Vreelandella piezotolerans: one gene and its partner. The protein of the gene in region 1 interacts with the protein of each later gene in a pairwise test. Links are inferred from orthologs where the notes say so. Each region holds a gene or a part of one and is shown on either strand. Other genes may lie near its edges.

Region 1 (7,740 bases):
CCCGTCATGGCGCGTCTGTTGCACCTCTTCGCCATGTTTTACGGAACTAGGCTTCATAAAAACGAGACTCCCAAGGGTGCAGCGAGCGACAAAGGAATTCTAGAAAAGACATACCAACCTGGGGAAGGTTGGCAGGCCAGGAGGGAATCGAACCCCCAACCTGCGGTTTTGGAGACCGCTGCTCTGCCAATTGAGCTACTGGCCTGTATCGTCACGTGCGCAAGCAAACGCCTACGCAACAGCGGGCGCCATGATAGCGGAGAAACCCCCACCTGACAACCCTTACTTTTACCCTCCACCCAATGGGAGAGCAAAGACAAAAAAAGCGAGCTTCGCTCGCTTTTTTTGCAATATGGAGCTCATGGACGGAATTGAACCGTCGACCTCACCCTTACCAAGGGTGTGCTCTACCCCTGAGCTACATGAGCCAAACACATCAAACTGGAGCGGGCGGCGGGAATCGAACCCGCACCATCAGCTTGGAAGGCTGAGGTTCTACCATTGAACTACGCCCGCCGAACTTGCCTGCAGAATGACAATCCGTTGCACGAGAAACAGTAGCTAATGCCCGCTTACCGGCGTTTCATTCCCAAGCGCTGACTAACTCAGCGCTCGATCAATCTGGTGGAGAGGGAAGGATTCGAACCTTCGAAGCTTTCGCGGCAGATTTACAGTCTGCTCCCTTTGGCCACTCGGGAACCTCTCCAGCTGTGGCGGCACATTATGCCAGCCTCCAAAACGGTGTCAAGCCTGCAAACTCTTTATTTATCAAAGCTTGCTGGAAGCAGCACTTCAAAGCACGGCATCCGCTCTGGAACGCGCTGCATTCTGTCAAAGCAGCATCGAGAATGCAAGGCCTGCACGAATTTTTTCTAATGATACCGGCTCTGGTACTCGCGGCGCACCCGACATCTTTCCAGCACGCTCGGCAAACGTGAGCGGATAGCAGGCCTCCAACCCACCATAGACCATGTCGGGCCACACCGCGTGAGGCACTTGCACGCCGCGGGATACCACACGGGCATCGCCGCCGGTCAGCAGCACCGGTAGTGTCACCCCCTGCTGATCGCATACTTCACTGTAAATGCGGTTGATGGCGCTAACGGCGGCCATGTAAATACCATGGTTCACCGCATCCACCGTGCGCCTTCCCGGCTCTAGTAGCGCATCGGCTTCGCTTTCCGGATCGATGGCGACATTGCGTGTTCCCAGCTTCAGGCTCTCTTTCATCAGCCGCAGTCCTGGGATGATAAAACCACCCAGATGCATACCACCCGGTAAGACGAAGTCGATGGTAATGGCACTCCCGCAATCCACCGCGCAGCACCCCCCCGCCAGCTGGTAGCCTGCCAGCGCCCCCATCCAGCGGTCGACGCCGAGTCGCCCCGGCTCCTCGTAGCCGTTGACGACACCGAGCGCCTCTGACGTCGAGCGAGCCACGTACACATGGCGCACCTGGCGCCGCAGCAGCGCGACGGTCTCTTCAAGCACGGCCGTCCTGGCCACGCTGGAGATACGTACCGCTTCCACGACGTCCAAATCGGGAATGTCTGCCCCGGGACGCCACTCCTCTCGCGTCCACACGGCGCCTCGCGAACGGATCTCGCTGCTCTCGGCATCCTTGAGCCGCCACTTCGACAGCGTGTTGCCGATATCCAAATCCAAAATCATAGGCGCCTACGTACGCTAATCTCACCGCCGACCAGGCGTCGCGAGTAACCATTTTCAGTAACCCATAGGTTACCACTTTCATCGACATCCCCGGCGACGGCATCGCTGGAACGCTCGCCTTGAATCACACGGATGGGCAGGCCTGCGTAGGCATGCCGCTGATTCCAGGCATTCAACCAGGGAGCAAACCCGCGGGTTTCGAACCCCGCCAGCATGTTCAAAAGCCCTGCTACCATGTCTGCCGCTAGCTGATTACGCGAAATGCCCGGCTGCGCATCGAACAGCGCCGCCACCGGCTGGTCGATCGTGGCGCGCAAGCTATCTGGCAATGACAGATTCATGCCCATGCCGATGACCACTTCGCAGGGGCCAGCCGCGTCGCCGGTCACCTCGATCAAAATACCGGCCAGCTTACCGAGTTCACCACCCTGCTCGGCCAGCAGCACATCGTTGGGCCACTTCAACTTGGGCGACACACCATAACGTTCGAGCACTTGGGAGACCACCACACCGACGGCCAGACTAAGCCCCTCCAGCGCATTGATGCCGGACTCGAAGCGCCACCCCATCGACACCATTAGGCTCTGCCCCCAGGGAGTCGACCACACTCGCCCCCTGCGACCACGCCCAGCCGTTTGCAGCTCGACGAAGCAGACCTCGCCATGCCCCGCCCCTTGCGAAAAGCGTTCGCGCAGATATTCGTTACTGGACGGCAGCTGATCCTCGACGAATAGCCGTGTCAGTAAATGGCGGGCATCGGCGGGCAGCCGTTCGACGATCTTGGCGCCCTCCAGCGGTTCTAACGGGTAGGCGAGCCGGTAGCCGCGCCCTTTGACGGCCACCAGCTCGACACCCAGCGCCTCTAATTTTTTTAGTTGTTTCCACACGGCGGCTCGGGAAACGCCCAGCGCTTCGCCTAATTGTTCACCGGAATGAACCTCGCCATCGCTTAACAAACGCATCAGGTTACCGATGGTCATGTGCTTGCCCCAACTGGGAAAACGCCTATCTTAACGGAAGCGTCACAACAGCGAAAACTGCCGCGTTTAGGTTATTGACTTGCTGCTTTGTTTAAGACAGCGCTGGTAGTAGACCATCCCCAGACCCTATAATGCCGCCCTATTTTTCCAGCAGGATCGCGTCGTGATCGAGAATCTTCGCAACATTGCCATCATCGCCCACGTAGACCACGGTAAAACTACCTTGGTAGACAAACTGTTAAGCCAGTCCGGAACGCTCGACCGTAAGGCCGAAGGCCAAGAGCGCATCATGGACTCGAATGACCAGGAAAAGGAGCGCGGTATTACCATCCTGGCCAAAAACACCGCTATTCAGTGGCAGGATGGTAATGGCAAGGGTTACCACATCAATATCGTCGACACGCCTGGGCACGCCGACTTCGGTGGTGAAGTCGAGCGCGTCATGTCCATGGTGGACTCGGTACTGCTACTGGTCGACGCCGTTGACGGTCCGATGCCGCAGACCCGCTTCGTGACCCAAAAAGCGTTCTCCCAGGGCCTGAAGCCGATCGTCGTCGTTAACAAGATTGACCGTCCTGGCGCGCGCCCCGACTGGGTCATCGATCAAATTTTCGATCTATTCGACAACCTCGGCGCCACCGACGAGCAGCTCGACTTCCCGATCATCTACTGCTCGGCGTTGAACGGTATTGCCGGCATGGATCCGGAAGAGCTGGCCGACAACATGGACCCGATGTTCCAAGCCATCGTGGACATCGTCGAGCCGCCGAAGGTCGAAGTCGACGGCCCCTTCCAGATGCAGATCTCAGCGCTGGACTACAACAGCTACGTCGGCGTCATCGGCCTGGGCCGCATCACTCGCGGCAGCGTCAAGCCGAACCAGCAAATCAGCGTGATCACTAAAGAAGGCAAGACCCGTAAGGGTAAGGTCGGCCAGGTGATGACCCATATGGGCCTCGAGCGAGTGCAGACCGATGAAGCCACCGCTGGCGATATCGTCTGCATCACCGGCATCGAAGATCTAGCGATCTCCGACACGCTGTGCGACGTGAATAATGTCGAAGCGCTGCCGCCGCTGACCGTCGATGAGCCGACCGTCTCCATGACGTTCCAGGTCAACGACTCGCCGTTTGCCGGTAAAGACGGCAAGTTCGTTACCAGCCGCAATATCAAGGATCGTCTGGATCAAGAACTGATCCACAACGTGGCACTGCGCGTCGAGCAGGGCGAAACCCCCGAGAAGTTCAAAGTCTCTGGCCGTGGCGAGTTGCACCTGTCGGTGTTGATCGAAACCATGCGCCGTGAAGGCTTCGAGCTGGCCGTTGGCCGTCCGGAGGTCATCATCAAAGAGATCGACGGCGTCAAGCAGGAGCCCTACGAAGAAGTCATCATCGACTGTGAAGAGCAGCACCAAGGCTCGATCATGGAAGAGCTCGGCTACCGCAAGGGCGAAATGACCAACATGAACCCGGATGGTAAAGGCCGTGTTCGTCTGGACTTCATCATTCCCGCCCGTGGTTTGATCGGTTTCCGCGGCCAGTTCCTGACCCTGACGTCTGGTACCGGCATTCTAACCAGCCGCTTTGACCACTACGGCCCGCTAAAGCCCGACGCCGCCATCGAGCGTCGTAATGGCGTCATGGTCTCCATGGTCGACGGCAAAGCGCTGGCCTACGCGCTTTACACGCTGCAAGAGCGTGGCAAGCTGATCGTCGACCACGGCACCGAGGTGTACGAAGGTATGCTGATCGGTATCCATAGCCGTGCCAACGACCTGGTGGTCAACCCCACCAAAGGTAAGAAGCTGGATAACATGCGCGCCTCGGGCAACGACGAGAACATCGTACTGACCCCGCCAGTGAAGTTCACTCTGGAGCAAGCCATCGAATTCCTCGATTCCGATGAACTGGTCGAAGTAACGCCGAGCTTTATCCGCCTACGTAAGAAACTGCTCAAAGAGAACGAGCGCAAGCGCTCCAGCAAAAAGTAAGCTGACCGCTGCCGACACAAAGCCCGCCACCGCGCGGGCTTTTTTATGTAAGTTCTCAGCGTAGCAACCTTTTTCGTACGACAGCCCCTCTAGCCGCGCGTTTTGGTTCATCGCCAAGCGTGCTCGTTAACGCACCCTAAACGCTAGTACGCTGGAAAGCGCTGACGTTCTATCGCAAAGTAGCGCTATTCTCAGCACGCCCTCGGGGTGCTGACATGCCATAATTCATACAAGTGTTTGGATACTTACCCCCATCCTGGCACCCCTATACGGACACTCCTTCACATGAGCGGTCATAACGTCTGGACACACAAAGGCACGTTTTTATTGGCGGCGGTGGGCTCTGCCGTCGGTCTCGGCAACCTCTGGCGCTTTCCCTACCTCACCGGTGAAAATGGGGGCGGCGCGTTCATCCTGATTTACGCGCTGACCATTTTTGCCGTGGGCATTCCTATCCTCATCGCCGAGACCATGCTGGGGCGCACCAGCCGTCAAAGCCCCATCATGGGTATGCGGCATTTGACTAAAACGCATCGCACATCACGGGCGTGGGAGTCGATAGGCTGGCTGGGCGCCGCCTCCGCTTTTTTGATTTTGAGCTTTTATTCGGTGATCGCGGGCTGGGCGCTGCACTACACCTGGCTGATGCTCACCGGTTCGCTGGTTGGCGCAGACGCTCAAACCATCAGCGAGGGCTTCAATGCGCTGCTCGCCTCGCCCGGATTAATGACGCTGTACCACACGCTATTCATCGTGGGTTCCTCGCTGATCGTCGGGATGGGTATTCATAAAGGCATAGAGTCGGGCCTGCGCATCATGATGCCTGCGCTGTTCGTCATTCTGATCGTGGTGCTGATTTACGGCATCATCAATGGCGATGTGGGCGCGGCAGCGAGCTTCCTGTTCACCTTCAACATTGGCGATCTCAGCCTGGAAGGCTGGCTGCAGGCCATGGGTCAATCGTTCTTTACCCTAAGCCTCGGTATGGGCGCGATCATGGCTTACGGCGCTTATATGTCCAGCGACGCGTCGCTCACACGGACGGCCATTGCCGTCGCGTTCGTCGATACCGCCGTTGCCATGGTCGCGGGCCTGGCCATTTTCTCGCTGGTGTTCGGCGCGGGCCTGGAAACCGGCCAGGGCCCCGGGCTGATGTTCGTGACGCTGCCGCTGGCCTTTGCCGAGATGCCGTTTGGCGCCTTGGTCGGTGGTGTGTTCTTCATTCTAGTATTGGGGGCCGCCATTAGCTCCTCCATTTCGCTGATCGAGCCGGTCGCGGCGTTCCTGGTCGAGCGCTTCGACATGACGCGTCCCCAGGCGGTCACCATCATGGTCGTTGCGGCTTGGGCCATGGGGCTACTCACGGTGGTCAGCTTCAACGTCTGGGCAGAAGGCACGATTTTCCATACGCTGTTTGGACGCAGCGCCTTCGATGTCATCGAGCTGCTGACCAATATCTTCATGCCGCTGGGTGGCCTGTTGATCGCCCTGTTTGCCGGCTGGGCGCTGACCCAGAGCGAAGTCATGAAAGAGCTCGGCACCAATGCCACCTGGTTCGCTTTCTGGCGCTTTTTAGTGCGTTTCGTCGGGCCGGCGGCAGTATCGTTCGTCTTTTTACGTACGATACCCCACATCGAGGGGTATCTGATTCCAACGCTCGGCGCACTGCTCATCGTGGCGGCTTTTGCGCTTGCCCAGCGTCTGCGCCACTCTAAACCTTGATAACAATATCCCTGCTGCAGGCGGTGACGAGGCCGCCTGCCTTACGAGGACACCATGCAACCGCTTATCGAAGTACAACACGTCAATAAAGCGTTCGGTGGGCTACACGTCATCAACGACTGTTCGATCCAAGTCGAGAAAGGGTCGATCACCGGCATGATCGGCCCTAACGGAGCCGGTAAATCGACGCTCTTCAACCTGATCGCCGGGGCGCTGACGCCGGACAGCGGGCAGATCCTGCTCGATGGCGAAGACATCACCACCTTGAGCGCCGACCAGCGTTTCCACAAAGGACTGCTACGCACCTTTCAAATTGCCCACGAGTTCAGCCAGATGAGCGCGCTGGAAAATTTGATGATGGTGCCCCCCCGACAGGCCGGTGAAAATCTGTTCAATACTTGGTTCAAGCCATCGCTGGTGCGCGAGCAAGAGGCCGAGGTGCGCCGCCGCGCGCTGGAGGTCATCGACTTCGTCGGCCTGCACCATGTGCGCAACGAACTTGCGGGCAATCTCTCCGGCGGACAGAAGAAGCTTCTGGAGCTTGGCCGCACCATGATGACCGATGCCAAGATCGTCCTGCTCGATGAAATCGCCGCGGGGGTGAACCGTACGCTTCTGGGAGATTTAATGGGCAATATCGAGCGGCTCAACCGTGAGATGGGCTACACCTTCCTGGTCATCGAGCACGACATGGACATGATTTCGCGGCTCTGCGATCCGGTCATCGTACTGGCCCAGGGCAGCGTCATGGTGGAAGGACACATCGAAGCGATACAGAACGACCCGGCAGTCATCGAGGCCTACTTCGGCTCGGATGCCGCCTAACCCCGGCAATACGCTTCACACAGTCACGACCAATAGCCCACCCACGGCTACAACAACATGATCGCGTCTGGAGACCCCAGCGCGACGCTTGCTGAGACGCGTTTATGTCATCGACACAGGCATCACCCCAGCCACTGCTTGAAGCACGCGACGTGCACGGCGGTTATGGCAGTATGAATATTTTGAACGGGGTCGATATGACCCTGTATGCCGACGAGGTCGGCGTCATCGTCGGCCCCAACGGCGCGGGAAAATCCACCATGCTCAAAGCCGTATTTGGGCTTCTGAACGTCAACCAGGGCGAAATCCTGCTCAACGGCCAACCCATCCACAATTTACCGCCCAACCAACTCGTGGAGCGAGGCATGGGCTTCGTCCCCCAGGAGAAAAACGTCTTCCCCAGCCTCTCGGTGAAAGAGAACCTGGAGATGGGCGCCTACCTGAAGCCGCAGAACGTCAAGCGCATGCTGGAACAGGTGTACGACTTCTTCCCGCCGCTGGTCGAGAAGCGCCACCAGCCGGCGGGCGAGCTCTCCGGCGGCCAGCGCCAGA
Region 2 (2,996 bases), 990 kb from region 1 along the record:
CTTTTAGACGCGCTCTGACGCATCACCCTTTTAGACTGACTCTCCCCGCTTCATTAGCCTAAGAAGCGCCGCCCGTTGCGCTGATGGGCCCCCACGGGGGGCGCGTGTTCTGGCGGCGCGGTGAGTGCGGCCAGCGCCGTCTCATCCAGCCAGCCCCGCTCGCTCAACCAGTGGCTCAAACGCGCCACGTCGAAGCCGCGATCCAACTCGACCCCGTCGTCATCGACCAGCACCGGGATCCGCGTGCCGTAACGCTCCACTAGAGCGTCGTCGTCGCTGATCTCGATGTGGTGCAGCCTCACCTCTTGGTTGGCCAGGGTTGCCACCAGCACCTCCAATTGGGCGCATAGATGGCAGCCTAGCGTGGTGTAAATCGATAGTTCAATCATCGCCTTGCCCTTTATCGGCAAAGGGGGCGTGACGCAGCAAAAATACGTGATGCAAGTTGGTGCGCCGCTGAAAATCCGGATCGAAGGTGCGCGCAGTGATCTCCTCGACGGCGTAGCGCTCGCTCAGTGCTTCGTCGAGCTTGAAGCGGCGCTGATTGTTGGAGAACACCAGCGTACCGCCGGGGGCCAGGCGCGCCATGGCGAGCTCCACCAAGCGCGGGTGGTCGCGCTGCACATCGAGCGTGTCACGCATCTTTTTCGAATTCGAGAAGGTCGGCGGGTCCATGAAAATCAGATCGAACTGCGCGTTGGCGGTTTCCAGCCAGCGGAAGCAGTCATCCCGCACCACGCGGTGCAGCCTGGGCTCGAGCTGGTTGAGCGCAAAGTTGTCCCGGGCCCACTCCAGGTAGGTGTTGGACATGTCCACGCTAACGCTGTCGCTGGCCCCGCCTAGCGCGGCCTGCACGGTGGCCGTCGCGGTGTAACAGAACAGGTTGAGAAAGCGCTTGCCGCTGGCCATCTCGCCCAGCATTCGGCGTACCGGCCGGTGGTCCAGAAACAGACCGGTATCCAGGTAATCCCGCAGGTTGACCCATAGCCTTGCGCTGCCCTCCCGCACTTCAAAACGCTCGCCGCTGGCATCGCGCTTTTGGTACTGGGCCGCACCGGTTTGCCGCTCGCGGCGCTTGACGTAAATCTTGCTGGGATCGACCCCCAACGCCTCGGGCAGCACGTCCAGGGCATCAAACAGCCGTTTTTGTGCCTGAGAAGGGTTCACGGAACTCGGTGCCGCATACTCCTGAACGTGCACGCGGTCGCCGTAGCGATCCACTGCCAGCGCGTACTCTGGCATATCGGCATCGTAAAGGCGATAGCAGGTTTCACCACTCTGCTTCAGCCATTTTTTCAGACGTTTTTGATTTTTTGCCAGACGGTTGGCAAACATCTTTGCATTTTCCGACACCGTCGATGTTGTCGTACGGCTTGCCTGGGGCACTACGCCCGCGTCTGTCGGCTCACCGCTCTGCTTAGGCGCAGGGCGGGCGCTGGCAATCTCCATGAGCAGCAGCTTGGCATCCAGCGCGCCGTTTTTTAGCGCGTGCTGTTTATGAGCGCGCAGCCCAAGGCGGTGGCCGAGATCCGGATTACCGGTAAACAGCGCCAGCGTCCAGCCAGGAAACAGCGCCTTGGCTTTTTCACCGAGCTGAGCATAAAGCCGCACCAGTTCCGGCAGCTCGCCCAGGCGCTCGCCGTAGGGCGGGTTGGTGATCAATAGCCCCTGCTCGGCGGTCAGCGTCTCCGGCCGATGTAGTTGGGCGAGACTCTGGCCGTGGAGCGTGATCAGCGCAGGAATGCCCGCCCGCATGGCGTTAGATTTCGCGGCGGTCAGTGCTGCCGGGCTTTGATCAAAGCCTATCAGTTCGGTTTTGCAACGTTTGCGTCCAATCGAGGCGCGTGCTTCGGCTTCGCGTTTTAATTCACTCCACACAGCGTCTTGATGGCCTGCCCAGCCGTGAAAGCCAAACCGCTCGCGGTTCAAGTTAGGGGCTTGGTCAGATGCCATCAGCGCCGCTTCGATTAGCAGCGTTCCTGCCCCACATAGCGGATCGATCAATGGCTCGCCCGCTTTGGCCCGTTCCGTCCAGCCTGCGCGCACCAGCAGCGCTGCCGCCAAGTTCTCTTTGAGCGGCGCGTGCCCGACATCGCGGCGGTAGCCACGGCGGTGGAGACTATCACCGGAGAGATCGATTCCCAGGCTTAAGTTGGCCCGGTGCAGGTGGGCGTAAATGCGCAGGTCAGGCGCTTTGGTGTCCACGTTGGGCCGCTCTCGACCGCCTAACTGCAGCGCGTCCACCACACCATCTTTCACCGTCTGTGCGCCGAAGCGCGTGTGGCGAATATGGTCGCTGCGGCCATGAAAATCCACCGCCAAGGTCTTGCCGGGGGCAAGATGCTGGCTCCAGGCGATGCGTGCGACCACATTGCGTACCTGCTCGGCGGTCTCGACCAGAGACTCCCGCGCCAGTAGCAAAATCACACGGTTCGCTAGGCGAGACCATAAACAGACTCGGTAGGCCGTGGCTTGGTCGGCAGAAAAATAGACCCCCGCCACGGTGGTTTTACCCGGTTCGGCGCCCAGGGCCGTCAGTTCATCCGCCAGCAGGCCTTCGATGCCTTTGGGGCAGGTCGCTAGTAGGTTGAGAGGGGCAGTTTGGCTCAGCTCGGTCATGATGATCGCCGCGCGTCACCGCGCGATATTCCTGTATATGGCAAATGAATGTATGTCTTATGACAATTTGATGGTCGACAAGTGACCCCATCATGGTCTAACAATAAGAGGGTAGCTACTAAAAACGCATGCGTTGCTTGTCAGGGTCTTTATCGTGTCTGTTTCTAAACGCCGGTAACGATCCTTGGCTTGTCTGAGCTTGCCGCTTCTTCCGTTCAGCACGTGAGTGCTAGGCATTAGCGCTGAGGCAGCAGCTCACTCTTGAACTTGAAGTCACTTCTCGAAGTGGTGTTGGCAATCTGGGTAAAGCACGCCTATGGGCCTGTTATTACTACGTTGCCTTGTGACCTGCTTCTTATCAAAGGCTTTCATGCAAA

What was found. The genes of interacting proteins can lie anywhere in the genome.
Region 2: the proteins of typA (region 1) and rlmKL interact in binary tests that used the Escherichia coli proteins (3 or more experiments, as listed by UniProt). The link is inferred for Vreelandella piezotolerans from one-to-one orthologs.

Annotation. Positions count from the first base shown.
Region 1 is NZ_CP048602.1:185,950-193,689, reverse strand. What follows is about bases 2,296-5,227. They hold typA (translational GTPase TypA), read left to right. Parts: upstream 2,296-2,814; coding sequence 2,815-4,641; downstream 4,642-5,227. Other genes in these bases: GYM47_RS00835 (sodium-dependent transporter), read left to right, coding at 4,927-5,227; GYM47_RS00845 (biotin--[acetyl-CoA-carboxylase] ligase), read right to left, coding at 2,296-2,651. Outside these bases: preprotein translocase subunit SecE, read right to left, coding at 1-57; GYM47_RS00850 (type III pantothenate kinase), read right to left, coding at 832-1,671; more of GYM47_RS00845, read right to left, coding at 1,668-2,295; more of GYM47_RS00835, read left to right, coding at 5,228-6,363; GYM47_RS00830 (ABC transporter ATP-binding protein), read left to right, coding at 6,418-7,188; GYM47_RS00825 (ABC transporter ATP-binding protein), read left to right, coding at 7,293-7,740. UniProt on the Escherichia coli protein: A 50S ribosomal subunit assembly protein with GTPase and nucleotide-independent chaperone activity, required for 50S subunit assembly at low temperatures, may also play a role in translation.
Region 2 is NZ_CP048602.1:1,173,612-1,176,607, reverse strand. It holds rlmKL (bifunctional 23S rRNA (guanine(2069)-N(7))-methyltransferase RlmK/23S rRNA (guanine(2445)-N(2))-methyltransferase RlmL), read right to left. Parts: upstream 2,620-2,996; coding sequence 382-2,619; downstream 1-381. Other genes in the region: GYM47_RS05425 (glutaredoxin family protein), read right to left, coding at 54-389; GYM47_RS05430 (hypothetical protein), read left to right, coding at 1-18. UniProt on the Escherichia coli protein: Specifically methylates the guanine in position 2445 (m2G2445) and the guanine in position 2069 (m7G2069) of 23S rRNA. Methylation occurs before assembly of 23S rRNA into 50S subunits.